Regions from separate parts of the Methylobacterium sp. CM6244 genome, predicted to be linked through region 1. Evidence: predicted binding sites of a transcription regulator. Region 1 holds the regulator's gene; each other region holds the start of a gene.
What was found. Region 1 encodes LexA, which represses DNA repair genes until DNA is damaged. Its sites were predicted from a motif close to TGTTCNNNNTGTGTTCNG; they were not measured.

Region 1 (9,997 bases):
GGTGGCATGAAAAATGGTTAAATCCGACACATTTCAAGTAAAGCCTATCGTTGCGACTTCAAGCTTGCGTGCATTGGCTTATGACGCGCTCAAAGAAGCAATCACGAACATGAACATTTATAATCAGCGTGAAGAGGTTCGCCTGGATGAGCGAAAGCTGTCCTTGAACCTTGGCGTGAGCCGCACCCCTGTGCGCGAAGCGCTGACGGTATTGGAGCAGGAAGGCTTCGTGCGGTTCGAGGCCCGTCGCGGTGTCTTCGTCATCAAGAAGTCGAAGAAAGAAATTGTCAGCATGATCCAGGCTTGGTCTGCCTTGGAGAGCATGGCTGCGCGCCTCGCCTGCGAGCGTGCCACCGACGAACAACTTCTCTGCCTGCGTGAGCACTTTCCAGAATTCTATGAAGGACGCCCGTCGGATCATCTCGACGAGTATTCGGAAGCCAACATTCGCTTCCACCAGAAGATCATTTCGCTCGGCCAGTGCGACGTGATCAAAGACATCACCAGCAACCTGCTGATGCATGTCCGCGGTATTCGCAACACCGCGCTGCGTCAGGGGGAACGCGCGGCCAACTCGATCAAGGAACACGTGGCGATCATCAAGGCATTGGAAGCGCGCGATGCAGATCTGGCGGAACGCCTCGTGCGCGAGCACGGCCTCGGCCTCGCCAGCCATGTCGAGAAATATGGTGACTATCTCGACTGATCGACGCTGCCGCCAGAGTACCCGCCATATCGCATGGCTCCCCGGCCGTCGGTGACCGACTAAGTCATCGGCGGGGACTGGGCGCGCGGCTCCGCCGGACACCGCGAAGGCCCGCCATACAGTGGCGGGGTAAGCCCCCGCGGCACGAAGCCCCTTCGGATGATTGAAGGGCCCGGCGGGTGATACCGGCGGACGCCAAGCCGGCCCGCGGTAAGGCCGCTTGAGCGGAACATTGCACCTCAGGAACAAACTCTACCACCGGGTTAACGGAACCCTTGCAGAACACTTGCGGAACGTCTACCGTGTTCGTGTTTTGTTTCAGCGGCGTTAGTCGCGGCCATTGGCTTCAGTGGAAGAGTGATCTGTATGTTGACGCGTAAGCAGCTGGATCTTCTCCAATTCATCCAACAACGGATGCAGGAGAGTGGTGTCCCGCCCTCCTTCGACGAGATGAAGGACGCCCTCGATCTCAAATCGAAGTCGGGGATCCACCGGTTGATCACGGCCCTCGAAGAGCGCGGATTTCTGCGTCGTTTGCCGAATCGCGCCAGGGCGATCGAAGTGATCCGGATGCCTGAGAGCCTGACCGGTGCACCGGCGTCGAAGCCCGCTCCCGCCGGTGAAGTTCGCCGCTTCACGCCGAGCGTCGTCGAAGGCGGTCGGTCCAAGGCGATGCCGTCCCTGCGCCAGCCAACGACCCAGGCCCAGGACGAGAGCGGAAGGTCGATCACAATCCCGGTCATGGGACGGATCGCGGCCGGCACGCCGATCTCCGCCATACAGAACCAGAGCCATTCCGTGACGCTATCACCGGACTTCCTGGCCGGCGGCGAACATTACGCGCTGGAGGTCCGTGGCGATTCGATGATCGAAGCGGGTATCCTCGATGGTGATCTTGTCGTGATCAAGAAGCAGGACACTGCGAATACGGGCGACATCATCGTTGCCCTCATTGACGATGAAGAGGCCACATTGAAGCGCCTGCGTCGCCGCGGTTCCTCCATCGCTCTGGAAGCGGCAAACCCAGCCTACGAGACGAGGGTTCTGGGTCCGGATCGTGTTCAGATCCAGGGGCGGCTCGTCAGCCTGGTCCGTCGTTACTGAAGCCCGTCCGACTGCGTTTCGGATGACGGATCGCCGTCGTCGCCCTCGGGTTCTATGGGTTTCGGACTTGGTCCCGATTCCTTCGGAGGCGAAGGGGACGGCGTGACGACAGCGACCGCCCGCCGCCATGGCGGACGAGAATGAGGTTGGTGGGCGGACGTGACCTGCGGTCCTTCAGGGCCGAAACGGATGGCGGTGGCGCCGCGTAGGGCTAGGTATGCGCGATCGATGACGAAGCCGGCCCGGCAGTCTTTGGGAGCGTCACGGCGGGCGATGATCACACTCGCCCGTTCGCAATCCTCCGCGAAGGCCCGCTTGTCCTTGACGAGGGCGACGATCCGACCCGGTCCTAACTCGACGACGCATCCGACGGTATCGCATCGGCTTCTCGGCGAGGCTGCGACGGCGGCGACTTTCCGCGAATCGCCATCCGCCTTGAGCCATTGTTCGAGGACGAAGGCCGGCGGGCTGCCGAGAATGCTCAATCGGCCGTCCCCGTCGCGGAAGGCTGCACCGCCACCCTCACGGTCGATGTAGACGTCGTAACGCGGCGGCATGGTAGCGAGCACGACACCGAGAGCGGCCGGAGCAAGGCCGATCCAGCGTAAGCTCGAGACGGGAAGTGTCAGCAGGAGCAGAGCGAGAGCAAGCAGGCAGAGTGCCGTGCTGCCATAGGCCGGGACGACGAGCGTGGCGTGTCCGAACCCGCTGATCCAGCCGGAGATCGTGAGCATCCCGCGTACGGCGAGCCCCATCGCCCACCAGACCGGCTGGTCCAGTGCGAAGGGATAGGCGAGGATCCCAAGAACCGCCGCCGGCATCACCGCCAGGGAGACGAGGGGCAAGGTCAGGGCATTGCCGACGATGCCGAAGGGCTGGACGGTCTGGAAATGATAGGTCGCGAAGGGCGCCGTGGCGATCTGGGCGATCAAGGTCGTCGCCAGCGTGCCAAGGACCGCGACAGCCAGAAACCGCCAGGTTCGGGCCAAGAGGCCCGCACCTTCGCGTGGCGGCATCCAGCGATTGAGCGCACCGGCGCAAGCGATGAGGCCCGCAACCGCGCCGAACGACATCTGAAAGCTCGGGCCGAGAATCCCGTCCGGCTCGCGCGCGAGGGCGATGAGGGCAGCGAGCGCGAGGTTTCGCATGCTCAAAGCCGGGCGATCTACCAGGATCGCGCCGAGCATCACCAACGTCATGATGAGCGAGCGTTCGGCAGCGATATCCCAGCCCGAGAAGACGCAATAGGCCGTGACACCCACCATGGCGAAGCCGGCGGCGATCTTCTTGATCGGCCAAACCAGGGCGAGCCCCGGAATGAGGGCGAGCAGCGCGCGGACGAGCCAGAACACGACGCCGGCTGCGAGCACCATGTGGAGGCCGGAAATCGAGACGACGTGGTGAATTCCCGCCGCACGCAGAACCTCGTTGGTCTCGGCATTGATGAGGCCGCGCTTGCCCGTTACGAGGGCGGCGGCCACCGCGCCGGCCTGCCCGCCATTGGCGTCGGTGATGCGCCGGGTCAGCGCGTTGCGGGCGTCGTCTACGGCGGCTGCCAGCGCTACCGAGCGGGGCAAAGGCCTGGGCGGATGCTTGACGTCGATCTTGCCTACCAGGGAACCGACGGCACCGATCCCGCGAAAATAGGCATCCCGGGCGAAATCATATCCGCCGGGGCGGGCCGCGTCGGGCGGCGGCAGGAGCCGTGCCGTCGCCGAAATGAAATCGCCGGGCTTCAGCGCAAGGGCCTTCTTGTAGGAAACGCGGACCCGCGTGGGCCGGCGATCCGGCGGGAGGTTGGCGAAACTCTCCACGAGAACGATCAGGCGGGCGCCGACTTCCCGTTCGTCGAGGGCTTCGACCAATCCGGTGAGCGGGGCAATCGTCGTCCGGGCCAGGACGGGTGCCGCTACGACCTGCATCCTCAGGGTGGCGGCCGCGAAACCCAGGAAGGCTACGGCAAGTCCGAGAACCAATGCCAAGGCCACGGGCCTCGAACCGAGGCGAAGTGCGAGGGCAGAGAGTGCGGACGCGACGAGGAGGGGTGCTGCCAGCGCAGGCTGACCATCCGTGGCGGTGAAACAGACGAGGATGCCAAAACCGAACGTGACGGCAAGCCAGGGAAACAGGCGCCTCTGTTCGGATTCCTGAACCAGCCCGTCGACGATCCAGCGTCTAATCGCGCCGATCAGGATCGCGGGTGAGCGTGACGAGGCCAAGGCGGCACCCGTCGCACCCGTGGCTCGCGCACTGGCCTGCGCCATCTCCGGCTGCGTCTCTCCTCACGGCTCACGAAGCGCGAGAGATGCCGCCCGCGCGAAATCGTCCCCGTTTCGCGACTCGGCGCCACGCTTTCTTAACGTCATCGAAAACGCATGCTACATGCGCCGATCCGGGCCGGTCGATCCGCCCTCTCATTTCACGCACAAGTTTAACCGCCCGATGTCGTCACCCGTCGTTACGCGCTTTGCCCCCTCCCCTACGGGGTACCTGCATATCGGGGGAGCGCGCACGGCGCTCTTCAACTGGCTTTATGCCCGTCATTTCGGCGGCAGAATGCTGCTGCGCATCGAGGATACCGATCGGGAGCGCTCGACCCAGGGCGCCATCGATGCGATTCTCGACGGGCTCCGCTGGCTCGGGCTCGATTGGGATGGGGACGTCGTCTACCAGTTCGCCCGCGCCGCGCGGCACCGCGAGGTAGCGGAAAGCCTGCTCGCTTCGGGCAACGCCTATCATTGCTACGCGACGCCGGACGAACTCACCGCCATGCGCGAAGCCGCGCGGGCCGAGGGACGTCCCATGCGCTATGACGGGCGTTGGCGCGACCGCGATCCTTCGGAGGCACCGGCGGGCGTGAAGCCGGTCATCCGCCTGCGCGCCCCATCCGAGGGCGAGACGGCGGTGGAGGATCAGGTTCAGGGCCGCGTGACCTGGGCCAACAAGGATCTCGACGACCTCGTCCTGCTCCGTTCCGACGGCAATCCGACCTACATGCTCGCGGTCGTCGTCGACGATCACGACATGGGCGTCACCCATGTGATCCGTGGCGACGACCACCTCACGAACGCCGCACGGCAGGGCCAGATCTATGATGCGCTCGGTTGGTCCGCGCCCATCATGGCCCATATCCCGCTCATCCACGGTGCTGACGGCGCCAAGCTCTCGAAGCGCCACGGCGCGCTCGGGGTCGATGCTTATCGCGACCTCGGCTACCTGCCCGCCGCCTTGCGCAACTACCTCGTCCGCCTCGGCTGGAGCCATGGCGACCAGGAGGTGTTCTCGACGGAGGAAATGATCGCTGCCTTCGATCTCAAGTCGATCGGACGCTCCGCTGCCCGTTTCGACTTCGCCAAGCTCGAGAACCTCAATGGGCTCTACATCCGCGGCGCGGAGGATGCCGTGCTGATCGATGCGATCGAGACGATCCTGCCGGCCCTCGCCGCCGATCGCGGATTGCCCACGACCCTGTCCCACGAGCTTCGTGACAAGCTGCGGGCGGCGATGCCCGGCCTGAAGGAACGCGCCAAGACCCTGGTCGAGCTTCTCGACAGCGCCTATTACCTCACCGCCTCCCGGCCGCTCAATCTCGATGACAAAGCGAAGACGCTGCTGAGCGAAGAGGCCCGCCAGCGCCTCGCCGCGATCTTGCCGGCTCTCGCCGACCTGCCGGAATGGAACGCGGCCTCGACGGAAGGCGCAGTGCGCCGGTTCGCGGAGGAGAACGCACTCAAGCTCGGCCTGATCGCGCAGCCCCTTCGGGCCGCGCTGACCGGGCGCGCGACCTCGCCCCCGGTTTTCGACGTCATGGCCGTACTCGGACGGGAAGAATGTCTGGGCCGCCTGGCCGATCAGACGGCGTCCGCCTGATCGCATGCATCGAACCGGTGACAGATCGGCCCGGTTTTCGCTTCAGCGATAGCGTGGAGAGGGGGATCGGTTGAAGGCGGTGGGCCGATCCGCTAACCCGATAGATGTGTGAGCACTTGCAGCATAGGTCTGCCCGTGCGCTCCGGGCCGAAGTGGTGGGTGTCGCCATGCGGACCGGCGCTCCCCTCTGCCAAGGTCTGCCTTCTGCCAAGAAAGGGTCCACGTCTCCATGAGCGCCTCCAGCACGATCTCCGTGGGCGACAACCAAGTCGAGCTTCCGATCAAGACCGGTACGATCGGACCTGACGTCATCGACATCGGCAAGCTTCACGCCAAGACCGGCATGTTCACCTTCGATCCGGGATTTACTTCCACCGCATCCTGCGAATCGAAGATCACCTATATCGACGGCGATGCCGGCGTGCTCCTCTATCGCGGCTACCCGATCGAGCAGATCGCCGAACAAGGCGACTTCCTCGAGACGTGTTACCTGATGCTGTTCGGCGAATTGCCGACGCCCGCCCAGAAGGCGGATTTCGACTACCGGGTCACGCGCCACACCATGGTGCACGACCAGATGAACCGCTTCTTCCAGGGGTTCCGCCGCGACGCCCACCCGATGGCGATCATGGTCGCCTGCGTTGGCGCGCTCTCGGCCTTCTATCACGACTCGACCGACATCTCGGACGACAAGCAGCGGATGATCGCCAGCTTGCGCATGATCGCCAAGATGCCGACGCTCGCGGCGATGGCCTACAAGTATTCCATCGGGCAGCCATTCGTTTATCCGAAGAACGACCTCGATTATACCTCGAACTTCCTGCGGATGTGCTTCGCGGTGCCGTGCGAAGAGTTCGTCGTCAACCCGATCTATGCGCGCGCGCTGGACCGGATCTTCATCCTCCACGCCGATCACGAGCAGAACGCCTCGACCTCCACCGTTCGTCTGGCCGGTTCCTCGGGCGCCAACCCCTTCGCCTGTATCGCCGCCGGCATCGCGTGCCTGTGGGGCCCCGCGCATGGCGGCGCCAATGAAGCAGCGCTAAAGATGCTGGAAGAGATCGGAACGCCCGACAACGTCGCGAAATACGTCGCCAAGGCCAAGGACAAGAACGACCCGTTCCGGCTGATGGGCTTCGGTCACCGCGTCTACAAGAACTACGATCCGCGCGCCCGCATCATGCAGAAGACCACGCATGAGGTGCTCAGCCAGCTCGGCATCAAGGACGATCCGCTTCTCGAAGTCGCTGTGCAGCTCGAGCAGATCGCCCTGAAGGACGAGTACTTCATCGAGAAGAAGCTCTACCCGAACATCGATTTCTATTCCGGCATCACCCTCAAGGCGATGGGATTCCCGACCTCGATGTTCACGGTGCTCTTCGCCCTGGCCCGCACCACCGGGTGGATCGCTCAGTGGGCCGAAATGATCGAGGACCCCTCGCAGAAGATCGGCCGTCCGCGCCAGCTCTATATCGGACCGGACAAGCGCGAATACGTGCCCATCGGCCAGCGCGGCTGATACTTTCGTTCAGGCTGTCCGTCGTATTCGACCTCGCTTTCGAAGCGAACGTCACGGAGGGTCATGATCTTATGGATAAAGGAATGAATGAAGGTGGGGTGGCCGACAGGCTACCCCGCCTTTTTTGTGCCCCTACCCGCGTCGTGAGCCGTCCGAAGAGCGAGGCCTGATCGATCTTCGATCGATCGGGCAAACAAAAAGGCCGCCCTCTCGGGCGGCCTTTTTTCGTCTCGGCGATGATCTGGTGGGATCAGCGCGAATAGAACTCGATCACGAGGTTCGGTTCCATCTGGACCGGGTAGGGAACCTCGGTGAGGCTCGGCACGCGGGTGACGCGAGCCGTCATCTTGGAGTGATCCACCTCGATGTAGTCCGGCACGTCACGCTCGGCGAGCTGCGAAGCCACGACGACGATCTCGAGCTGCTTCGAGGAATCCTTCACCTCGATCACGTCGCCCGGCTTCACGAGGAAGCTGGCGATGTTCACGCGACGGCCATTCACCTTGACGTGGCCGTGGTTCACGAACTGACGGGCAGCGAACGGGGTCGGCACGAACTTAGCGCGGTACACGACCGCGTCGAGGCGACGCTCCAGCAGACCGATCAGGTTCTCGCTCGAATCGCCGCGAAGGCGGATCGCCTCGGCGTAATAACGGCGGAACTGCTTCTCGGTGATGTTGGCGTAGTAGCCCTTGAGCTTCTGCTTGGCGCGCAGCTGCGTGCCGAAGTCGGACATCTTGCCCTTGCGGCGCTGGCCATGCTGGCCGGGGCCGTATTCGCGGCGATTGACGGGGCTCTTCGGGCGGCCCCAGATGTTCTGGCCCATACGGCGATCGAGCTTGTGCTTCGCCTGAATACGTTTTGACATCGCGGTTCCTCTCAGCGAGTGAGATTGGTCGAGGAACGCGCCCTCCTCTTCCCGAAGCGGCCCGAGGCCGAAGCGGAACGACAGAGCGGACATTGCCGCTCACGGGTGCGCTTGAAAAAGCTGCGGGGCCCCTCTCGGAGCCCCGTAACTCTGCGCTGCATAAGCGAGAGATGCCCGAGCGTCAATGCCGAGGCGGCAACACATCTATTGCAAGGCGAGCTGCATCATCTCCACGGCGACATCGCCGACACCTCTTGCGTCGAGAGAGCGACGGAGGGAAGCCGTGACGCCCGCACCGCTGGTGAAGGCCGTGAGTCCCGGGGGGATGTCGTCCAGGGGCTTACGACGGGATGGACCGAGAAGTTGTGTCACCCGGCGGGCGATGGCCGGCGCCGGGTCGATCCAGCTCACTTCCCATGGGGCAAGGCGCTGGAACCGCGCTAGCAGCAGGGGATAATGGGTGCAGGCGAGGCAGACCATATCCGTGCGCCGACCATCCTCTCCCTCGACGAAGCAGGGTGCGATTTCGGCGGCGAGCAACGCATCGTCGACAGGATGCCCCGCAAGTTCGGCCTCGGCATAGGCCGCCAGATTCGGCGATCCGACGAGCGTGACCACGCAATCGCCCGCATAGGTCTCGATCAGGTCGTGGGTGTAGGGCCGCGCAACCGTCCCCGGCGTCGCCAGAAGAGTGATCCTGCGTGAACGCGTCGCTTCCGCCGCTGGCTTGATCGGTGGCACGACGCCCACGAAGGGGGTGGAGAAACCTGCCCGGAGAGCGGGAAGCACAAGGGTCGATGCGGTGTTGCAGGCGATAACGATGAGGTCGGGCGCGTGGCGCGCGATCAGTCGCTCCATCACCGTCGTGACGCGGGCGACGAGGATGGTCTCGGAGAGGCGGCCATAGGGAAAAGCCGCATCGTCCGCCGCATAGACGTAACGCGCGTCGGGGCGGGCCCGCCGGACCTGTTCGAGAACCGTCAGCCCCCCGAGCCCCGAATCGAAGACGAGGATCGTCGGGGTCGGCCGCATCTCGGCAACCAGGGCCGCTGTCATCGCTCCCGCCATCAGATCGATCCGCATACGAGCCTTGCCTGGACACAGTGCGTGGATGGCAGAGTGTCGGGCGACAGGGTTAAGGCCGTGTCACTGCGGCATGAAAAAGGCCCGGCATTTTCAGCGCTTGTGCGCCGCGGCGATGGGCGCAGACGAAGGGCCGTTGCCGAATGGCAGCGGAGCCATATTTCCGCATCATGGATGCGAGTGGAGTGATCGACATGGCAGCGACAGCGGCAATTCGCGAGACCTCGCACCATCAGGCAGACGGCGCAGCATTCCCGCCGCCTAACGTATCGGCGCGACCGGTGGATCGCGCAGCCTGGATCAGAGCCTTCCGCGCGGTACGCGACGAAACGGAGCGCCGCGCTGCGCCGCTCTCGCCGGAGGACCAGCAGATTCAGTCCATGGCGGATGCCAGTCCGACGAAATGGCATCGGGCCCATACCACGTGGTTCTTCGAGCAATTTCTCCTGCGTGATCACGTCCCCGGCTACCGCATCTATGACGAGCGGCTGCACTACCTGTTCAATTCCTATTACGTCGCGGCCGGCCCCCGGCAGCCGCGAATCATGCGCGGCCTTATCACCCGCCCGACCGCCGACGAAGTCGCCGGGTACCGTGCCCATGTGGACCGGGCAGTGGAAAGCCTCCTATCGGATGCTACCGACGCGACCCTCGAGACCGTGTTGCCGATCCTCGAAATCGGCCTCTATCATGAGCAGCAGCACCAGGAATTGCTGCTCACGGACATTCTCCATGCCTTCGCGCAGAACCCGCTGAGCCCCGTCTACGATGCCGGATGGCGATTTCCCCGTCCGGTATCGCGCGGCGGAGCCGCCGAACTGCGGGGTGGGGTGGCGAAGATCGGGCA
Region 2 (9,997 bases), 2.2 Mb from region 1:
TTCGAACCTCTGTCCCTCGACGGCCTGACGCTGCCCAACCGCATCATCGTCGCCCCCATGTGCCAGTATTCGGCCCATGCGGGCCAAGCCGGCGATTGGCACATGATGCATCTGGGGCAGCTCGCCATGTCGGGCGCGGGCCTACTGACGCTGGAAGCCACCGCGATCTCGCCGGAGGCGCGCATCTCTCCCACGGATCTCGGCCTCTACTCGGACGAGACCGAGCTGGCGCTGGGCCGGGTGCTCGATGCGGTGCGGCTCCGTGCGCCGATCCCCATCGCGATCCAGATCAACCATGCCGGTCGCAAGGCCTCGAGCCGCGCCCCCTGGGACGGCGGCTCGCAGATCGAGCCGGAGATGCCGGACGGCTGGCGCACCGAGGCGCCCTCGGCTGTTCCCCATGGCGACGGTGAGGTGCCGCCCCATGCCCTCGACGCGGAGGGGCTGAAGCGCATCCGCGACGGTTTCGTGGAGACGGCGAAGCGCGCGTTGCGCATCGGCATTGACGGGTTCGAACTCCACGGCGCCCATGGCTACCTGCTGCACCAGTTCCTCTCGCCGCTCTCCAATCACCGCACGGATGCCTATGGCGGCAGCCTCGCGAACCGGATGCGCTTTCCGCTGGAATGTTTCGAGGCGGTGCGTGAGGTCGTGCCGGCGGGCCAGCCGGTCTGGATGCGGGTCTCGGCCACCGATTGGGTCGAGGGCGGCTGGACGCTCGACGAGACCGTGGAACTGGCCCATGCGCTGAAGCGGCGCGGTTCGGCGGCGATCCACGTCTCCACCGGCGGCCTCTCCACGCGCCAGGAGATCCCGCTCTCGCCCGGCTATCAGGTTCCCTTCGCCGAGCGGGTAAAGGCCGAGACCGGGCTCACCACCATCGCGGTCGGCCTCATCACCGAGGCGGCCCATGCGGAATCGATCCTGGCCGAGGGCAAGGCCGATGCGGTCTCGCTCGCCCGCGCCATGCTGTACGATCCGCGCTGGCCGTGGCATGCGGCGGCCGAGCTCGGCGCCCAGGTGAGTGCGCCCAAGCAGTACTGGCGCTGCCAGCCGCGCCAGTTCAAGACCCTGTTCCGCGATACCCAGTTCGGGCAACGCTGACCCGATTTCAGGCAAAGACCATGGACGACGACATCACGACGATCACGGTGCAGCGCGTCCGCTACGACGAGGAGAACGGCATCAGCCTGATCTCCGGCGCGGACGACGAAGAGGAGCCGGCCGGCTACTTCATCATCCAGATCGAGAAGGGCGACCCGGACGGGCCGCTCATCGAGATTTTCGGAGAGGATCTCACCCAGTCCGACGGGGTGACGGCCTTGGAGATCGGCGTACGCCACCTGCTCTTCAGCTTCGAGCCGACGAGCCTCATCGGCGCGGAGATGCCGATGGTGCGGATCGAATCGATGACGGAGATCGCCGAACTCGCCAAGGCGCGGCTCAGGGTCGCCTTCGGCAAGCGGGCTCGGCTGGCCTGATCCGGCCGCCCTATTTCGCCACCGCCCCCACCAGCGGCCCCAGCGGCCGGCTGATGTCGGAGCGGTTGATGCCCGGCGCGTAGAGGCTGGACACGCTGCCGTCGAGGAAGAGGGCGTTGGCGCAGCCGAGCGTGTCCTTGAACAGCCGGGCGAAGGAACCGAAGGTCACGGGGCGCTCCGAGATGGCGAAGATCGCCGTGCGGCCGTCGTCGCGGACGCCGACGCCGTTGCGGATCTTCTGGCTCGGCCCGTCGGTGGAGATCTTCGGGTGGATCTTGCCGTCGATCACCAGCATCGGCCCCGATTGGGTAGCGAAATCCGGCTTGATCTTCTGGCGCAGGTAGCGGGCCGTCTCGGCGACGCCAGCGCGCTCGCCTTTCACGTAGAAGATGCCATTGGGCTTGAGATGAAAGTTGCCCGGCCCGTTGGCGGTGGAGACGCCCTTCATCTCGCGGCCCTCCTCCACATAGAGGCCGACCGGCGCCTGGCCCTTGTCGTACATGCCGCCATTCATGGCGAAGCTGAGCTTCGGCCCGATCTTCTCGCCCAGCGTCGACAGCGACGAATAGGGCAGGCCGTCGGTGCCGAGCCAGAACACCCGCACCCGCTCGCGGCGCAGATCCACCGTACAGATCGTGAAGGTCTCGCCCTCCGACTGCACCGCCTTACACGGAGAGGGTGTGGCGGGCGCGGCCCCGGCGGGCAGGGGAGCGAGTCCGGCCGAGCCCCCAAGAAGCATGGCTCCGGCAAAGGCTCGGGCAACAGCACGGGCAAGGTTGGGTCGCGTTGACGTCATCGGTGAATCCCGGGGCGAACGAACCGTCCGCCGTCCCATGCGGACGGCGTGGCGCGGGGTGTCCTCGCCCGAAACCGGAGGCGTTTTCAAGGCGTGACGGTCGCCCGTCTCACCGAGCTGTGATCGGCACGGCCGGTGCGGGACAAAATGCGCCATGAACCCTTTGCGGAGCCGGGGCGTTCTGCAACCACTGGGGACAAGAACCTGTCTTTGGAGACAAGACGATGAAACGCATTGTTCTGGCAGCGACCGCGATGGTCGGCGCTCTGGCGATGATCCCGGCGACGGCGGAAGCCCGTGGCTGGGGCGGCCATGGCGGCGGATTCGGCCATGGTGGCGGGTTTGGCCATGGCGGCTTCGGACGCGGTGGATTCGCCCATGGCGGCTTCGGCCGCGGGGGCTTCGGTCACGGTGGCTTCGGCGGCTATCGCGGCGGCTTCCGGAGCGCGGGCTTCGGCTATCGCGGCGGCTGGGGTGGGCATCGCGGCTACGGCTGGCGCGGCGGTTACGGCCGTGGCTACGGCTACGGCCTCGGCGGCCTCGGCCTCGGTGTGGGCCTCGGCCTCGCCGCTGGCGGGCTCTATGGCGGCTACGGTGGCTATGGCGGATACCCGGCCTACGGGTATGGTTACGCCCCGGTCGCTTATGGCGGATACGGCGGTTACGGTGGCGAATGCTACACCGTCCCGCGCACCCGCTGGACTCCCTACGGACCTCGCCGGGTCCTGGTCGAGCGCTGCTACTGAGCCGGTCTCGTTCGAGATGACTTCAATAGGAAAGGGACCGCCTCGGCGGTCCCTTTTTCGTTGCCCCCTCGGCCAACCCATACGCTATCGCCGGCCTCGCTCGTCCTTGCGCATCGGCATGGCATCGATAGTGGAAAACAGGCGGGGGGCCGGGATCGGGGCGGCTTCGACGAGCTTCGCATCGCCGTCCTTGCCCACCAGCACGACACGGAAGTCCCGCTCCCCAATCCCGAAGCGGTTGCGGATGCTTTTGGCCTCGGCGCCTGTCCCGATCGCCTCCACCACGACGAGGTCGCGCTCCGCGTAATCCGCCCGTCGCGCCCGCGCCTCGCGTCTCTGCGCCTCGATCCGCGGATCTTCACCGTCCGGAGCGACGATGACCAGAACGCGCGACGTCCAGCGATGGGCGGCGAGGGGATCTTCGGCGAGCGCCTGCGACGCAAGGCCGGACATGGCAGCGATACTGGCGAGGAGAAGCGGGCGGGTCATCCGGGTATACCGATCGGGGTGACGGGCATGTGCCCATGGGCGTCAACGCCGCTCGGCGCGGGCGGTGCCCCGGCCCTGCGACGGGAACACCCCGAGCCAGATCGGCCTTGTCGAAATGTCCCTCGATTCCCGCACGCCCGTTCAGCGGATTCGTCATCACAACCGGAGCGTCAGATCATGGTCGCCGTGAACCGCAGCATCGTCCTCGCCTCCCGTCCGCACGGAGAGCCGACCGCCGCGCATTTCCGGCTCGAGGAGAGCCGCACACCGACGCCGGGGGAGGGGGAAGTGCTGCTCCGCAACCGCCTCCTCTCCCTCGATCCCTACATGCGCGGACGGATGAGCGCGGCGAAATCCTATGCCGAGCCTGTCGCCATCGGCGCGCCCATGGTCGGGGCCACCGTATCGGAGGTGGTGGCCTCGCGGCATCCGGATTTCCACGAGGGCGACGTGGTGACCGCCTTCGGGGGCTGGCAGGATTTCGCGGTCACCAAGGGACAGGGGCTGCGCAAGCTCGATCCCGAAGCGGCGCCGGTCAGCACGGCGCTCGGCGTCCTCGGGATGCCGGGCATGACCGCCTATACCGGCCTCCTCACCATCGGGCAGCCGAAGGCGGGCGAGACCGTCGTGGTCGCCGCCGCTGCCGGGCCGGTAGGCTCCCTCGTCGGCCAGATCGCCAAGCTGAAGGGCGCGCGCGCCGTCGGCATCGCGGGCGGTCCTGAGAAATGCGCCTACCTCACCGACGTGCTCGGCTTTGACGCGGCGGTCGATCACCGCACCGACGACCTGCCCGGCGCGCTTGCCGCCGCTTGTCCCGACGGGATCGACGTGTATTTCGAGAATGTCGGCGGCGCGGTGTTCGACGCCGTACTGCCGCTCCTCAACGACTTCGCCCGCATTCCGGTCTGCGGCCTCGTCTCGGGCTACAACCTCACCGAATTGCCGCCGGGGCCGGACCGCAGCCCCGTCGTCATGCGCGCCATCCTGACCAAGCGCCTGACCCTGCGCGGCTTCATCGTGTGGGATTTCGCCGACCAGGAGGAGGAGTTCCTGAGTGAGGTCGGAACCTGGCTGAGAGAAGGGCGCATCCAGCATCGGGAAGACATCGTCGACGGACTGGAGGCGGCACCGGAGGCCTTCATCGGGCTGCTGAAAGGGCGGAATTTCGGCAAGATGCTGGTGCGGATCGCGTGACGGCCAAGCGCGCGATCCTTGCGCGCCAAAACGAACAAAGATAGAACATCGACCTGTGATCGGTGGGGACAAATTCGCCCTCCCGATTGCGGGCCGCCTGTCCGAAGTTCATGAAGGGCGAACGGGACGGACGGCGTGTGAGGCCCTTCCGTCAGTGAGATCGATCGAGAGGAGAGCGGCATGGCCGGCAGCGTCAACAAGGTGATTTTGGTGGGCAATCTCGGGCGCGACCCCGAGACCCGGCGCCTCGCCTCCGGCGATCCCGTGGTCAACCTGCGCATCGCCACGTCCGAATCCTGGAAGGACAAAGCGTCGGGCGAGCGCAAGGAGAAGACCGAGTGGCACTCGGTGGTGATCTACAACGAAAACCTCGCCCGCGTGGCCGAGCAGTACCTGCGTAAGGGCTCGAAGGTCTATATCGAGGGCCAGCTCCAGACCCGGAAATGGGCGGACCAGTCCGGCGTCGAGAAATACACCACCGAGGTGGTGCTCCAGCGCTTCCGCGGTGAGCTGACCCTCCTCGACGGCCGCAGCGGCGGTGGAGAGATGGGCGCCGACGACGAGGGCGGCGGCCAGATCAGCCGCGGCGGCGATTACGGCGGCGGCCGTGGCGGGGATCGCGGGGGAGACCGGGGTGGCGATCGCGGCGGGGAATACGGCGGCGGCCGTTCCTCGGGCGGCGAGCGTCGGCCGGCGGCGGCTTCGTCGAAGCCCAATTACGACCTCGACGACGATATCCCGTTCTAGGGATCTGCCGTTCCCGTCAACGGCATCCGTCAGACGGGACGCATTACGAGAGTCACACATCTCGCGAGCAGCGCGGGTCCCCTCTCCTGGAAGGAGAGGGACAGGGTGAGGTGTGTGACCTTTTCGAATATGGACCACACCTCGCCACAACTCTCTCCATCCAGGTGAGAGAGCACGTCGCGCCTCATATCGCCTCTCCATGAACAGGGGGGAACAGGCGTCGAGGAGATGGGTGAATCCAGCAGCCGCTGACCGAGCAGACCGGCGGGTGCCCGATCAGGGGGTAAGCATCAGGCGTCGGGTTGCGACGGCCCGAGCCGCGCCATCTCCGATGCGACCTCCAGCAGGGTTTCCCCGGTCAGATCCGGCGCCTCGAGGGCCGGTGAGTACGGCACGCCACGAGCGACATAGCCTGTCATGAGGCCGGCGATCCTGGCGCCGTGGAGGTCCCAAGGGTGGGTCGCGATCATCGCCATCTCGCTCGGGGCGAGGGCGGCGGCCCGCGCGGCATGGCGGTAGACCTCGGGGCGCGGCTTCGAGAGCTTCACCTCTTCGATGGAGAAAACCCGCTCGACGAGCCCCTCCATGCCGGCCGCAGCGAGCAATCCCCTCGTGGTCGCGGCTGCGCCGTTGCTCAGCGCGAAGACCCGGATGCCGGCATCGGCCAGAACCTCGAATGCCGCCTTGGCGTCCTCGTGCGGCGGAAGGGCCTTCATCATGCCGAGCAAAGCCGTCTTGTCCTCCGGCGAGGCGGAGAGGCCGTGCATGGCGAGCACCTCGTCCAGGCACCCCGACAGCACGGACTGGAACGGCGCAAAGGTGCCTGTCGCCGCCAGGGCGAACATGTCCCGCAGGCCGGCGGTGTAGAGGAAGTCCAGGGCGAGGGGCGGCAAGCCCATCGCCACCAAGGCGGGCCGCATCGGCTCCATGCTGAACACGGTGCCGATGATGTCGAAAGCGACGGCTTTCGGGCGAGTGAGCATGAGATTGCCCCTGTGGATGGGTGCTGCGGGATCAGTCGCGTCAGGTAACCGGCCTCGCGCTCCGCCAGTTCACATTCACCGCATTGGCGTGCTTCCATGGGCTCGATCGAGCAGGGGAGGCGAATCGATGCGCGTCATGGTTCTGGTCAAGGCGACCACAGACAGCGAGGCAGGGATCATGCCGTCCCTCGACCTGCTCACCGCCATGGGCGAGTTCAACATGGAACTCGCCAAGGCGGGCATCCTCCTCGCCGGCGAGGGCCTGCACCCGTCCGCCAAGGGCAAGCGGGTCGCCTTCGACGGCGCCTCCCGCACCGTCAGCGACGGCCCCTTCGCTTCGACCGGGGAACTGGTCGCCGGCTTCTGGCTCTGGCAAGTGAAGGACATGGAGGAAGCGCTCGACTGGGTGAAGCGCTGTCCCAACCCGATGCCCGGCCCGAGCGAGATCGAGATCCGGCCGCTCTACGAGATGTCCGATTTCGCGGGCGCTGCGGCGGGGTGAGGGGCACGAGGCTCCGACCCCACCATTGCAGGCCGCCTCGCGATACTCCCACATGGGCCCCGGATCGGGTTCCACCGCGCCTCCACCCATTCGGGGAAGAGGCCGGGAAACAACCGGTGCTCATGCGCTGAAATCGGCGTCGCAAGCGCTTGCGACGCATGGGGTTTGTCGATGTCGTCGCGACATGTCCGGCGGTGGCGCAGCGGCACCGGATGGCGTATGAAGGACGTCCGAGCCAGGACGTGACGCGGCCGGCCTTTTCGAGGCCACGCGGAACGCCCCGCCCCCCACTTTCCGTAGCGCCCGTCGCTCCACGCGGACCCGGCCCGCCGGGACCGTCACAGGCAGAGATCGAAGACCTTGGCAGAGAAAGACGATACCGGCGCCGGCGCGACGCCGCCCGCCTCGGACATCAAGCCCGTTTCCATCACCGACGAGATGCGCCGCTCCTATCTCGATTACGCCATGAGCGTGATCGTGAGCCGGGCTTTGCCCGATGCGCGGGACGGCCTGAAGCCGGTGCACCGGCGCATCCTCTACTCGGCCTATGAGAGCGGGCACCTGCCCGAGCGGAAATACGTCAAGTCGGCCCGCATCGTCGGCGACGTGATCGGTCTCTACCATCCGCATGGCGACCAATCGATCTACGACGCCTTGGTCCGCATGGCCCAGGACTTCTCGATGCGGCTCATGCTCATCGACGGGCAGGGCAATTTCGGCTCCGTGGACGGCGATCCGCCGGCGGCCATGCGCTACACCGAGTCGCGTCTGGCCAAGCCCGCCAACGCGTTGCTCGCCGATATCGACAAGAACACCGTCGACTTCCAGCCGAACTACGACGAGTCGCGCGAGGAGCCGAAGGTTCTGCCCGCGCGCTTCCCCAACCTCCTCGTCAACGGAGCGGGCGGCATCGCGGTGGGCATGGCCACCAACATCCCGCCGCACAATCTCGGCGAGCTCATCGACGCCTGTATCGCCCTCATCGACGAGCCGGGCCTGACGATCGAGCAGCTGACCGAATACGTCCCCGGCCCCGACTTCCCCACCGGCGGCTCGATCCTCGGCCGCGCCGGCGTGCGGCAGGCCTACGCCACGGGCCGCGGCTCGGTCATCATGCGGGCGAAGTCCCATGTGGAAGAGCTTCGCAAGGAGCGCGAGGCGCTGATCTTCACCGAGATCCCGTATCAGGTGAACAAGGCGACTCTCATGGAGAAGATCGCCGAGCTGGTGAAGGAGAAGCGGGTCGAGGGCATCTCCGACCTGCGCGACGAATCCGACCGCGACGGCATGCGCATCGTCATCGAGATCAAGCGCGATTCGATGGCCGACGTGGTGCTGAACCAGCTCTACCGCTTCACGCCGCTGCAATCCTCGTTCGGCTGCAACATGGTGGCGCTGAACGGCGGCCGCCCCGAACTGATGAACCTGAAGGACCTGCTCACGGCCTTCGTCGACTTCCGCGAGGAGGTCGTCTCGCGGCGGACCAAGTTCCTGCTCGGCAAAGCCCGCGAGCGCGCCCACGTCCTGTGCGGCCTCGCCATCGCGGTGGCCAATATCGACGAGGTCATCCGCCTCATCCGCACCTCGCCCGATCCGAACACCGCCCGCGAGGCGCTGATGGGCCGCCATTGGCCGGCCCTCGACATCGCGCCGCTCATCGCCCTGGTGGACGACCCGCGCCACCGCGTGGACGAGAACGGCAATTACCGTCTCTCGGAGATCCAGGCCCGCGCCATCCTCGACCTGCGCCTGCAGCGCCTCACGGCTCTCGGCCGCGACGAGATCGGCGACGAGCTCCAGAAGCTCGCCGACGAGATCGCCGACTACCTCGACATCCTGCGCTCGCGCCTGCGCATCATGACGATCGTCAAGGACGAGCTGCGCGAAGTCCGCGAAGCCTACGCGACACCGCGCAAGACCATGATCCTCGACTGGGATTCGAACGTCGAGGACGAGGACCTGATCCAGCGCGAGGACATGGTCGTCACCGTGTCCCATGCCGGCTACGTCAAGCGCGTGCCGCTCTCGACCTACCGGGCCCAGCGCAGGGGCGGCAAGGGCCGCTCCGGCATGTCCACCCGCGACGAGGATTTCGTCACCCGCCTGTTCGTGGCCAGCACGCACACGCCGGTCCTGTTCTTCTCGAACCAGGGGCAGGTCTACAAGGAGAAGGTCTGGCGCCTGCCGATGGCCGCCCCCAACGCGCGCGGCAAGGCGCTGGTCAACATCCTCGCCGTGGATGCGGGCACGGAGCGCATCACCACGATCATGCCGCTGCCCGAGGACGAAGCCTCCTGGGAGACGCTCGACGTCATGTTCGCCACCGCCAGCGGCGGCGTGAGGCGCAACAAGCTCTCGGATTTCGTGCAGGTGAACCGCGCCGGCAAGATCGCCATGAAGCTCGACGAGGGCGACCACATCGTCCACGTGGAGATCTGCCGCGCCGACCAGAACGTCCTGCTCACCACGCAAGCCGGCCAGTGCATCCGCTTCCCGGTGGAGGATGTCCGCGTCTTCAAGGGCCGCGATTCCACCGGCGTGCGCGGCATCAGCCTGGCGCAGGACGACCGCGTCATCTCGATGACGATCCTCAACAGCTTCGATGCGACGCCCGAGGAGCGCGGTGCCTTCCTGAAGATGCAGCGGGCCGTGATCGGCGACACCGAGGGCGGCGATGCCGATTCCGAGGACATCGCCACCGATGCGCCGCTTCTCTCCCAGGAGCGCTACGCCGAAATGGGCGCGGCCCAGCAATTCGTGCTCACCCTCTCCGAGCGCGGCTTCGGCAAGCGCAGCTCGTCCTTCGAGTATCGAATCTCGGGTCGCGGCGGCAAAGGCATCACCGCCATGCGGGTCAACCCGCGCAACGGCAACCTCGTCGCTTCCTTCCCGGTCCAGCCCTCGGACCAGATCATGCTGGTGACCAATGCCGGACAACTCATCCGTGTGCCGGTGGACGATATCCGCATCGTCGGCCGCGCCTCGCAGGGTGTCACGGTGTTCAACACCGAGAAGACCGAGCGCGTGGTCTCCGTCGAGCATATCGAAGGTGAAGGCGA
Region 3 (9,997 bases), 2.3 Mb from region 1:
ATGCTGCTGCCGGGGCTCGGAGAACAATCCGTCTCGCCGCGGATCCGCCTCGCCTTCGCATTGCTGGTCTCGCTGATCCTGTTCCCGATGGTGCGCCCGCTCCTGCCGATGCAGGGCGCCACCCTCGCGGCCCCCGGATTGATCTCGCTTCTTATCGGCGAATTGCTGACAGGGCTCGTTCTCGGCCTCACCGTCCGCATGGTGCTGGCCGCATTGCAGACCACGGGCGTCATCGTCTCGCAGCAATTGGGCCTGTCCTACGCGATGACCGTGGACCCGACGCAGGGCGGCCAACAGGCGGCGCTCGGCAATTTCCTGATGATGCTCGGCATCACCCTCATCCTCGCCACGGATCTGCACCACGTGGCTCTCGACGCCATCGGGCGAAGTTACGTGATGCTGCCGCCCGGCGGTGTGCTGGCCATGGGGGAGGCGGCCCAGCTCGCCCTTCGGGCGATGGCGCGGGGCTTCCTCCTGGCGGTCCAGATCTCGGCGCCGTTCATCGCGTTCGGCATCCTGTTCAATGTCGGGCTCGGTGTGCTCTCGCGCCTGATGCCGCAGATGCAGGTCTTCTTCATCGCGGTGCCGGCCTCCGTCCTCATCGGCATGCTGATCCTGTTCGGCAGCCTCGGCATCATGATGGGTGTCTTCCTCGACGACATCGGCCGCTATCTCGGCGAGTTGACCGGGCGGTGACGGCAGTGTCGAAAGGACCTGTGAGACAGCGGACAGGGGAGCGCTGAGCCATGTCCGACGACAGCGATCAGGAAGACAAGACAGAAGAGCCGACTCAGCGGCGCATCGAGAAAGCGATCGAGCAGGGCAACGTCGCCAACAGCATCGAGGTCAACACCTTCTTCATCCTGTCCGCCTTCACGATGGCGCTGCTGGTGGCATCGGGAACGATCGCCAAGGATTTGCTCGTCAGCTTGCGCGCCTTCCTGATGAACGCGCATCAGGTCCCCTCCGACCCCACCGCCTATACCGAGATGGGGATGCGGATGCTGCTGATCTGCGGCCAGGCGCTCCTGATTCCCGTCAGCCTCGTGGTCATTGCAGGCCTCGCCGGCGGTTTGGTCCAGCACCCCCTGGTCTTCTCCACCGATGCCCTGCTGCCGAAATTCGATCGCATCTCGCCGATGGCCGGCGTCAAACGCATCTTCGGCGTGGAGGCCATGGTCCAGTTCATCAAGGGTTTGGCCAAGCTGATGCTCGTGGGGGTCGTCGCCAGCACCATCCTGTGGAACGAGCGCGACCGGCTCGAGGTCTTCGCCCGGCTCGACCCCGCGGCGATGCTGCCTGCCATCCTGGGCATCGCCCTCAAGCTTCTCGGCGGCATGCTCGCCATGTTCGTGGTCATCGCCATGGGCGACGCCTTCTATCAGCGTTTCCGCTGGCGCTCGAAGCTGCGCATGACCAAGGAGGAGATGAAACAGGAGCACAAGGAGAGCGAGGGCAATCCCGAGGTGAAGGGCCGGATGAGGCAGATCCGCGCGTCGCGGGGCAACAAGCGCATGATGGCCGACGTCCCGACCGCCACGGTCATTCTCACCAACCCCACCCACTACGCCGTCGCCCTGCGCTACGAAGCCGGGATGGCGGCTCCCATCTGCGTTGCCAAAGGCGTCGATTCCCTGGCGCTGCGCATCCGGGCCGTGGCCAAGGAGCACGATGTTCCCATCATGGAGAACCCGCCGCTGGCCCGGGCGCTCCATGCCACGGTAGAGATCGATTCCGAGATTCCGGCCGAACATTACCGCGCGGTGGCCGAGGTGATCGGCTTCGTCATGCGGCTGAAGCGCCGCGCGGCGTGAAAACGCCACGCTTTATGCACCTTTTTTGACGAGACTGGTCCGTGACGTCCTGAGGATACCCTTGCTGCCGACGCGGCCCGGGCGCTAACCGGGATCGGTCGAGGGTGGAATGGCGCCGAAATGGCTGAGGTGAGCGGACCAACGAAACCGGTGTCGAGCGCCATCGACCGGTCGGAGAGGCCTGGGCGGGTCGGACTGCTCCTCGTTCTCGCCGGACTTCTCGTGGGCGCGGCGGTAGGCTTGTCCTTCGTCGCGAACGAACAGGCGCAGCCGCTGATCCTCGGCCTCCTCGCGCTGCTGGCCATGGCGGGCGTGTTCTGCCTGTTCGCCCTGGCGATCGGCGCGCTCCAGCTCTCGGGACAGACCGGGCGCGACGACATCACCAAAGCCATCGTCGACGCATCGCCCGAAGGCGCCATCGTGGTGGAGGATGGCGGGCGCCTCATCTACGCCAACGAAGCCTATCTCCGTATTTCCGGCGGGGAGACCTTCTCCAACCTGAGGCCGGTGGAACGCGTCTTCGTCGGCTCGCCCGACGTGTCGGAGGCGGTCTACCGCCTCGCCCAGGCAGCCCATGACGGGCGCGGCCACGTGGAGGAAATCCGCATGGCGCCCCCGCCTCAGGGCGAGACCGAGCGCGCCTTCGCCTGGTTCCGCATCGCCGTGCGCGCGGTGGAGAGGCCGAGACTCCCGGCGACCCTATGGACAGTCACCGACATCACGCACGAGCGCGAGCGCCAGGAGAACGTCTTCCAGGAGCTTCAACACGCGATCGATTATCTGGACCATGCGCCGGCCGGCTTCCTGTCCATCGATCCGGCAGGCTCCATCGTCTACATGAACGCGACGCTGGCCTTCTGGCTCGGCTACGACCTCGCGACCGTGGGGTCCGGCGGCCTGCGCTTGCCTGATATCGCACCCAGCGCCGACGTGCTCACCGCCACCGAGGGATTGCCCGGCGAGGTGCGCACCGACCGGTTCGACCTCGACCTGCGGCGCCGCAACGGCCAGCCGTTGCCGACCCGGCTCTACCATCGCGTCGCCTTCGGCCAGGACGGCAAGCCGGGGCCGTCGCGCACCTTCGTGCTCAACCGCTCGGCCGGGGCCGAGAGCGACGAGCCGCAACGCGCCGCCGAGGTGCGGCTCGCCCGCTTCCTCAACAACAGCCCCATCGCGATCGCGACCCTCGACCGGACCGGGCGCATCGCCCGCGCCAACGCGTCCTTCGCCCGGTTGTTCGGCGGCACCCCACGCCAGGCCGTGCCGGATGGGCGTGGCGAGCTCGGCACCGAGTCGACGATGTGGGAAGCCCTGCTCGACCGCGACAGGGCCGTCCTCGAGGGCGCCCTGGTGAAGGCCGCCGACGGGACCGTGGAGGTGCAACCGATCGAGGTGGCGCTGGCGGGACCGGGAAACCGTTCCGCGCGGGTCTGGCTCAGCCCTGCCGGCGGCGACACCTCGGCAGCAGCGGATGCGGCCACGCCGGCCGACCGCGAGCGCGTGATCCTCTATGCCCTCGACACCACGGCGCAGCGCCAGCTCGAACAGCAGATCGCCCAGACCCAGAAGATGGACACGGTGGGCCAGCTCGCCGGCGGCATCGCGCACGACTTCAACAACGTCCTCCAGGCCATCATCGGCTATTCCGACCTTCTGCTGGCCAGCCACAGGCCGACCGATCCGGCCTTCCAGGACATCATGCAGATCAAGCAGAACGCCAACCGGGCCGCGAGCCTGGTGCGGCAGCTGCTGGCCTTCTCGCGGCGTCAGACCCTACGCCCGGAAGTGATGAATGTCGGCGAAGCCCTGTCCGACCTGATGCTGCTGCTCAAGCGCCTCCTCGGCGAGCGTGTCGATCTCGACCTGAAGCACGGGCGCGACATCTGGCCGATCAAGGCCGACGTGAACCAGTTCGAGCAGGTCATCGTCAATCTCGCGGTGAATGCCCGCGACGCGATGCCGAATGGCGGCCAGCTGCTCATCCGCACCGCCAACATCCTCGAAGGCCAAGAGACCAACGAGCGCCAACCCGGCGCACCGGCGGGCGATCATGTCCTGATCGAGGTGCTCGATACCGGCGAGGGCATCCCGCCCGACGTGATGGAGAAGATCTTCGAGCCCTTCTTCACCACGAAGGATATCGGCAAGGGGACCGGCCTCGGCCTGTCCACCGTCTTCGGCATCATCAAGCAGAGCGGCGGCACCATCGACGTGCAATCGACCGTTGGCAGCGGCACCGCCTTCCGGATCTACCTGCCGCGTCACGAGCCTGCGGCCGAGCCCGTTCCGGAAATCGCCGTCGCCGTTGCCCCGCAGAGCAACGCGGAGATCGCCGCCAGCCGGCTCAGAGGAGCGCGTGACCTCGAAAAGCCCGGCAGTGGCGGACAATCCGCCCCGCGCAAACCCTCGCCCGATCATACCGGGCAGGGCGTGATCCTGCTGGTGGAAGACGAGGACCCGGTCCGCGCGGTCAACAGCCGGGCCCTGTCGGCACGGGGCTACACGGTGCTGGAAGCGGCCTCGGGCCTCGACGCCCTGGCCCTCATCAGCGATGTCGACCAAACCATCGACCTCGTCGTCTCCGACGTGGTGATGCCGGAGATGGACGGCCCGACGCTGCTACGCGAACTGCGCAAGCACCGTCCTGATCTGAAGGTCATTTTCGTATCCGGCTATGCCGAGGACGCGTTCCGCAAGAACCTGCCCGACGGCGAGGATTTCAACTTCCTGCCCAAGCCCTTCAGCCTCAAGCAGCTCGTGGAAACGGTGAAGGAGACGATCGCCCGTTAGGGCGACGTTCTCCCGCCGAATGATGCGAAATCGGCACCCGGCATCTTGCAAAAAGAGAACAAAACAAGTACATCATTCGCATCCGAGGCACATTGAGCCTTGAGCTCTCCCCATGCATAAGGATGCCGACGAATGGCTCAGCCCGCGCTGAAAGTTGTGGATTCCCCGATGGTGGACAAGGACAAGGCGAAGGCGATTGATGCCGCGCTGTCCCAGATCGAGCGTGCTTTCGGCAAGGGCTCGATCATGCGACTCGGCAAGAACGATAAGGTGGCGGAGGTCGAGACCGTCTCCACCGGTTCGCTCGGCCTCGACATCGCGCTCGGCGTCGGCGGCTTGCCGCGTGGCCGGGTGATCGAGATCTACGGCCCCGAATCATCAGGCAAGACCACCCTTGCCCTTCACACCATCGCCGAGGCCCAGAAGAAGGGCGGCGTCTGCGCCTTCGTGGATGCGGAGCACGCTCTCGATCCGGTCTATGCGCGCAAGCTCGGCGTGCAGCTCGACGATCTCCTGATATCGCAGCCCGATACCGGCGAGCAGGCCCTGGAAATCACCGACACCCTGGTGCGCTCGGGCGCTATCGACGTGCTCGTAGTCGATTCGGTGGCGGCGCTCACGCCCCGCGCCGAGATCGAGGGCGAGATGGGCGACAGCCAGCCCGGCCTTCAGGCCCGCCTGATGAGCCAGGCCCTGCGCAAGCTCACGGGCTCGATTTCGCGCTCGAAATGCATGGTCATCTTCATCAACCAGATCCGGATGAAGATCGGCGTCATGTATGGCAGCCCGGAGACGACCACCGGCGGCAATGCACTGAAGTTCTACGCGTCGGTGCGTCTCGACATCCGCCGTATCTCGACCCTCAAGGATCGTGACGAGGCCATCGGCAACCAGGTCCGCGTCAAGGTCGTCAAGAACAAGGTCGCGCCGCCCTTCAAGCAGGTCGAGTTCGACATCATGTTCGGCGAGGGCGTCTCGAAGGTCGGTGAGTTGATCGACCTCGGGGTGAAGGCTGGGATCGTGGAGAAGTCCGGCGCCTGGTTCTCCTATGCGAGCCAGCGCCTCGGCCAGGGCCGCGAGAACTCGAAGGGGTTCCTGCGCGACAATCCGGACATCGCCAACAAGATCGAAGCGGCGATCCGGCAGAATTCGGGATTGCTGGCCGACAAGATCCTCGAGACCGCCAAGCCCACGGCGGACGATCTGGACGAAGGCGAGGCCTGATCGCCTCGTAAGTCATGAAAGAGGCCGTCGCGGACCATCGCGGCGGCCTCTTTCATGTTCGGACTATTCTATCGGTGCGCATCGGCCCGATGCTCGCTCTTTGGTCGATCGCCAAGTCCAGAGACGAGCGCCGTCGAGCGTTCGAAGGGTGCAGCGTTAAGAAACAGGAACGCACGATCGCGGAGCGGGCGTGACTCGACGGTCCGGCCTCCTTATGAGGGCGCAAGCCACGAAGAAGCCTCGGGTTGTCGTCTCGACCGCCCCAAGCGCACGACAGAGTCATTTCACGATGAGCGGCGTCAACGAGATCCGGTCGGCCTTTCTCGACTATTTCGCCAAGGCGGACCACGCCGTGGTGCCGTCGTCGTCCCTCGTTCCCCGTAACGACCCGACCTTGATGTTCACCAATGCGGGGATGGTGCAGTTCAAGAACGTCTTCACCGGCGTCGAGAAGCGGCCTTACAACCGTGCCACCACGGCGCAGAAATGCGTCCGTGCCGGCGGCAAGCACAACGACCTCGACAATGTCGGCTATACCGCGCGCCACCACACCTTCTTCGAGATGCTCGGCAATTTCTCCTTCGGCGATTATTTCAAGCCGCAGGCGATCGAACTGGCCTGGAGCCTGATCACGAAGGAATTCGGCCTGTCGAAGGACCGGCTCCTCGTCACCGTCTACGCGGATGACGAAGACGCGGCCGGGCTCTGGCGCAAGATCGCCGGCTTCTCCGACGACCGGATCATCCGCATCGGCACCTCGGACAATTTCTGGCAGATGGGCGATACCGGCCCATGCGGTCCCTGTTCGGAGATCTTCATCGATCAGGGCCCCGGATTGCAGGGTGGTCCTCCCGGTTCGCCGGACGAGGATGGCGACCGGTTCCTCGAATTCTGGAACCTCGTCTTCATGCAGTACGAGCAGATCGAGCCGGGCAACCGCCTCGCTCTGCCGCGCCCTTCCATCGATACCGGCATGGGGCTGGAGCGCATGGCGGCAATCCTCCAGGGCGTGACCAGCAATTACGACACCGACCTGTTCAAGGCACTGATCGATTCGGTGAGCCATGCCGTCGGCCGTCCCCCCGAGACAGGAAACGTCGCGTCCTACCGCGTCATCGCCGATCACCTGCGCTCGGTCTCGTTCCTCATCGCCGACGGTGTGCTGCCGTCGAACGAGGGCCGCGGCTACGTCCTGCGCCGCATCATGCGCCGGGCCATGCGCCACCTCGAACTCCTCGGCTCCCGCGAGCCAGTGATGTTCCGCCTGGTCCCCACCCTAGTCCGCGAGATGGGTCAGGCCTATCCCGAACTCACCCGCGCCGAGAGCTTGATCTCGGAAACCCTCCGCCTTGAGGAGACCCGCTTCCGCCGTACCCTCGAGCGTGGCCTCGCCATCCTCGATTCGGAAAGCCGTTCGCTGGTTCAGGGCCAGAACCTGTCCGGTGAGACCGCCTTCACCCTCTACGATACCTACGGTTTCCCCCTCGACCTGACGCAGGACGCGTTGAAGGCGCGCGGCATCGGCGTGGACACGGAGGCGTTCGGCCAGGCGATGGAGCGCCAGCGCCAAGCGGCGAGAGCAGCCTGGACCGGCTCCGGGGAATCCGCCACCGAGACGGTCTGGTACGGCATCAAGGAGCGCGTCGGCGCCAGCGAGTTCCTCGGCTACGAGACCGAGAGCGCCGAAGGCATCATCACCGCGATCCTGCGTGAAGGCAGGGAGGTCGACGGCCTGTCGGCGGGCGAGACCGGCCTCGTCCTCGTCAACCAGACACCCTTCTACGCCGAATCCGGCGGTCAGGTCGGCGATACCGGCCTACTCTCTGCCACCGGCCTCAAGGCGCGCGTCACCGCCACGGAGAAAAAGCTCGGCGATCTTTTCGTCCACCACGTCACCGTGGACGAAGGTCGGCTCACCATGGGTCAGCCGGTCGAGCTTGCCGTCGATCATGCCCGACGCTCGGCCATCCGGGCCAACCATTCGGCGACGCATCTGTTGCATGAGGCGTTGCGTCAGGTACTCGGCGACCACGTGGCCCAGAAGGGCTCCCTCGTCTCCCCCGAGCGGCTGCGCTTCGATTTCAGCCACCCCAAACCGCTGGACGAGGCCGAACTTCGCGCCGTCGAGGACATCGCCAACGCCGTGCTGCTGCAGAACACGCCGGTGGTGACCAAGCTCATGGCCCAGGACGAGGCCGTCGCCTCCGGCGCCCGCGCGCTGTTCGGCGAGAAATACGGCGACGAGGTTCGCGTCGTCTCCATGGGGCGTTCGGTCGACAACCAGGGTGAACTCGCCGAGGAGGGCCGGCTCCCGGCCTTCTCCATCGAGCTTTGCGGCGGCACCCATGCGGCCCGTACGGGCGAGATCGGCCAGATCACCGTGCTCGGCGAGAGCGCGGTCGGTGCCGGCGTACGCCGGATCGAAGCCCTGACGGCGGGGACGGCCCGGCGTCACTGCGCCGAGGAAAGCCGCACCCTGAGCCAGATCGCAGGCCTGCTGAAGTCCCAGAGCGCCGACGTGCCCGAGCGACTGAGCGCCCTCATCGAGGATCGCCGTCGCCTGGAACGCGAATTGTCCGAAGCCAAGAAGAAGCTGGCGATGGGCGGCACGTCGGGGGGCGATGACGGCGTCACCGAGATCGCCGGAATCAAGGTGATGGCCAAGGTCGTGGAAGGCGTGGAGACCCGCGACCTCAAGAGCCTGGTGGATGCCGGCAAGAGCCGTATCGGCTCCGGGATCGTCGCTCTGGTCGGGCTGTCGGCCGATGGAAAAGCCGGTCTCGTGGTCGGGGTGACCGCGGATCTCACCGACCGCTACGACGCGGTCGCCCTCGTCAGGGCGGGCGCCGGGCATCTCGGCGGCAAGGGCGGCGGCGGTCGCCGCGACATGGCACAGGCCGGCGGACCGGAAGGATCGGGCGCCCAGGCCGCCATCGACGCAATCCGCGAAGCGCTGTCGGTCAGTTGACGCGTTTCCAGGTCTGCCGCTTGCAGAACACGCTCATTACGCAGCCGGCGACCTCGACGACGTTCGGCCCCTTCACCGTGAGACTTCCCGAATAGGTCTTGCCGTCATTGGGGTTGTAGAGCGAGCCGTCATAGCCGTCCCCCGACGGGGTGCCCGCATTCATGATCTGAATCCCGATGAGGTTGCGCGACTTCAGCGACGCATCGGGGTTCTTGGAGTCCAGCCCCGGACCGGGAACGCTGACGAGCGTGCCGCAATAGCCGCTTCCGCAACGTGCGATCCGCACTTTCGAATCACCGTTCTCCGTCAACCACACCCCGCTCGGGTCGATGCCCTTCTGGGCGAAGGCCGCCCCGGTCATGGCCAGCGCCATCAAAAGCGCAACGGTGGGCCGTGAGGTGACTTGCCTCGACGTCATGATGATCCTTTCTGCTCTCGAATGGTCACGGCGGCCGTCGGATCGGCCCGGCTCTGAAGGAGGCGGGAGTTACCCCTCCGGTACGGGGGGAGCAAGTCGATCGAGGGCTGGGGCATCCCTTGACAGGAAAGCCGTCCACGCGCCTACAGGCACTGTCTGGCGAGGGTTGTATCCAGCGATGCGTGTGATTGAGACAGAAATTCCTGCGGTGAAACGGGTCGTGCCCAATCGTTTCGGCGATGACAGGGGCTGGTTTTCGGAGACCTTCCGGGCGGACATCCTGGCCGAGGCCGGCATCGACGTCGCCTTCGTGCAGGACAACCAATCCTTCTCGGCGCAGACCGGAACCGTGCGCGGCCTGCATTTCCAGCTCGAACCCGCAGGGCAGGCCAAGCTCGTCCGCGTGCTTTCCGGGTCCATCCTCGATGTCGCCGTCGATCTGAGGCATGGGTCCGAGACCTATGGCCGGCATGTCGCCGTCCGGCTCGACGCGGCCGAGGGGGAGCAGCTTTACGTTCCCGTCGGGTTCGCCCACGGGTTCTGCACTCTCGAACCCGACACCATGGTCGCCTACAAGGTGTCGTCCTATTACAGCCGGGTGCATGACCGGAATCTCGCCTGGAACGATCCGGATCTGGCGATCTCCTGGCCGGTCAGCGCGGAAGCAGCAATCCTGTCCGACAAGGACCGGGTGGCGCCGTCCCTCGCCCAATTGGGCACGGTCTTCTGATCGGCGGTCCTTCCACAATTTCAGCGACCGCAGCTTCAGCGACAGGATACGAG

Region 2: ssb (single-stranded DNA-binding protein) is a predicted target of LexA. The motif match lies at 4,737-4,754, and genes of this name have one in related genera.
Region 3: recA (recombinase RecA) is a predicted target of LexA. The motif match lies at 4,659-4,676, and genes of this name have one in related genera.

What each region holds. Positions count from the first base shown of each region.
Region 1 covers NZ_CM139247.1:2,387,945-2,397,941, reverse strand. Annotated here, with positions in the region: gene ACYQML_RS11080 (GntR family transcriptional regulator) at 14-706, shown strand; gene lexA (transcriptional repressor LexA) at 1,073-1,810, shown strand; gene ACYQML_RS11070 (ComEC/Rec2 family competence protein) at 1,804-4,074, opposite strand; gene gltX (glutamate--tRNA ligase) at 4,253-5,680, shown strand; gene gltA (citrate synthase) at 5,910-7,199, shown strand; gene rpsD (30S ribosomal protein S4) at 7,450-8,067, opposite strand; gene murI (glutamate racemase) at 8,272-9,150, opposite strand; gene egtB (ergothioneine biosynthesis protein EgtB) at 9,345-9,997, shown strand, end outside.
Region 2 covers NZ_CM139247.1:4,587,705-4,597,701, reverse strand. Annotated here, with positions in the region: gene ACYQML_RS21545 (NADH:flavin oxidoreductase/NADH oxidase) at 1-1,104, shown strand, start outside; gene ACYQML_RS21540 (hypothetical protein) at 1,125-1,481, shown strand; gene ACYQML_RS21535 (phosphodiester glycosidase family protein) at 1,492-2,220, opposite strand; gene ACYQML_RS21530 (hypothetical protein) at 2,502-3,023, shown strand; gene ACYQML_RS21525 (DUF4174 domain-containing protein) at 3,108-3,512, opposite strand; gene ACYQML_RS21520 (NADP-dependent oxidoreductase) at 3,690-4,706, shown strand; gene ssb (single-stranded DNA-binding protein) at 4,887-5,453, shown strand; gene ACYQML_RS21510 (HAD-IA family hydrolase) at 5,744-6,436, opposite strand; gene ACYQML_RS21505 (YciI family protein) at 6,564-6,938, shown strand; gene gyrA (DNA gyrase subunit A) at 7,299-9,997, shown strand, end outside.
Region 3 covers NZ_CM139247.1:4,732,544-4,742,540, reverse strand. Annotated here, with positions in the region: gene fliR (flagellar biosynthetic protein FliR) at 1-696, shown strand, start outside; gene flhB (flagellar biosynthesis protein FlhB) at 747-1,814, shown strand; gene cckA (cell cycle histidine kinase CckA) at 1,935-4,604, shown strand; gene recA (recombinase RecA) at 4,737-5,828, shown strand; gene alaS (alanine--tRNA ligase) at 6,118-8,796, shown strand; gene ACYQML_RS22260 (DUF2147 domain-containing protein) at 8,789-9,214, opposite strand; gene rfbC (dTDP-4-dehydrorhamnose 3,5-epimerase) at 9,393-9,944, shown strand.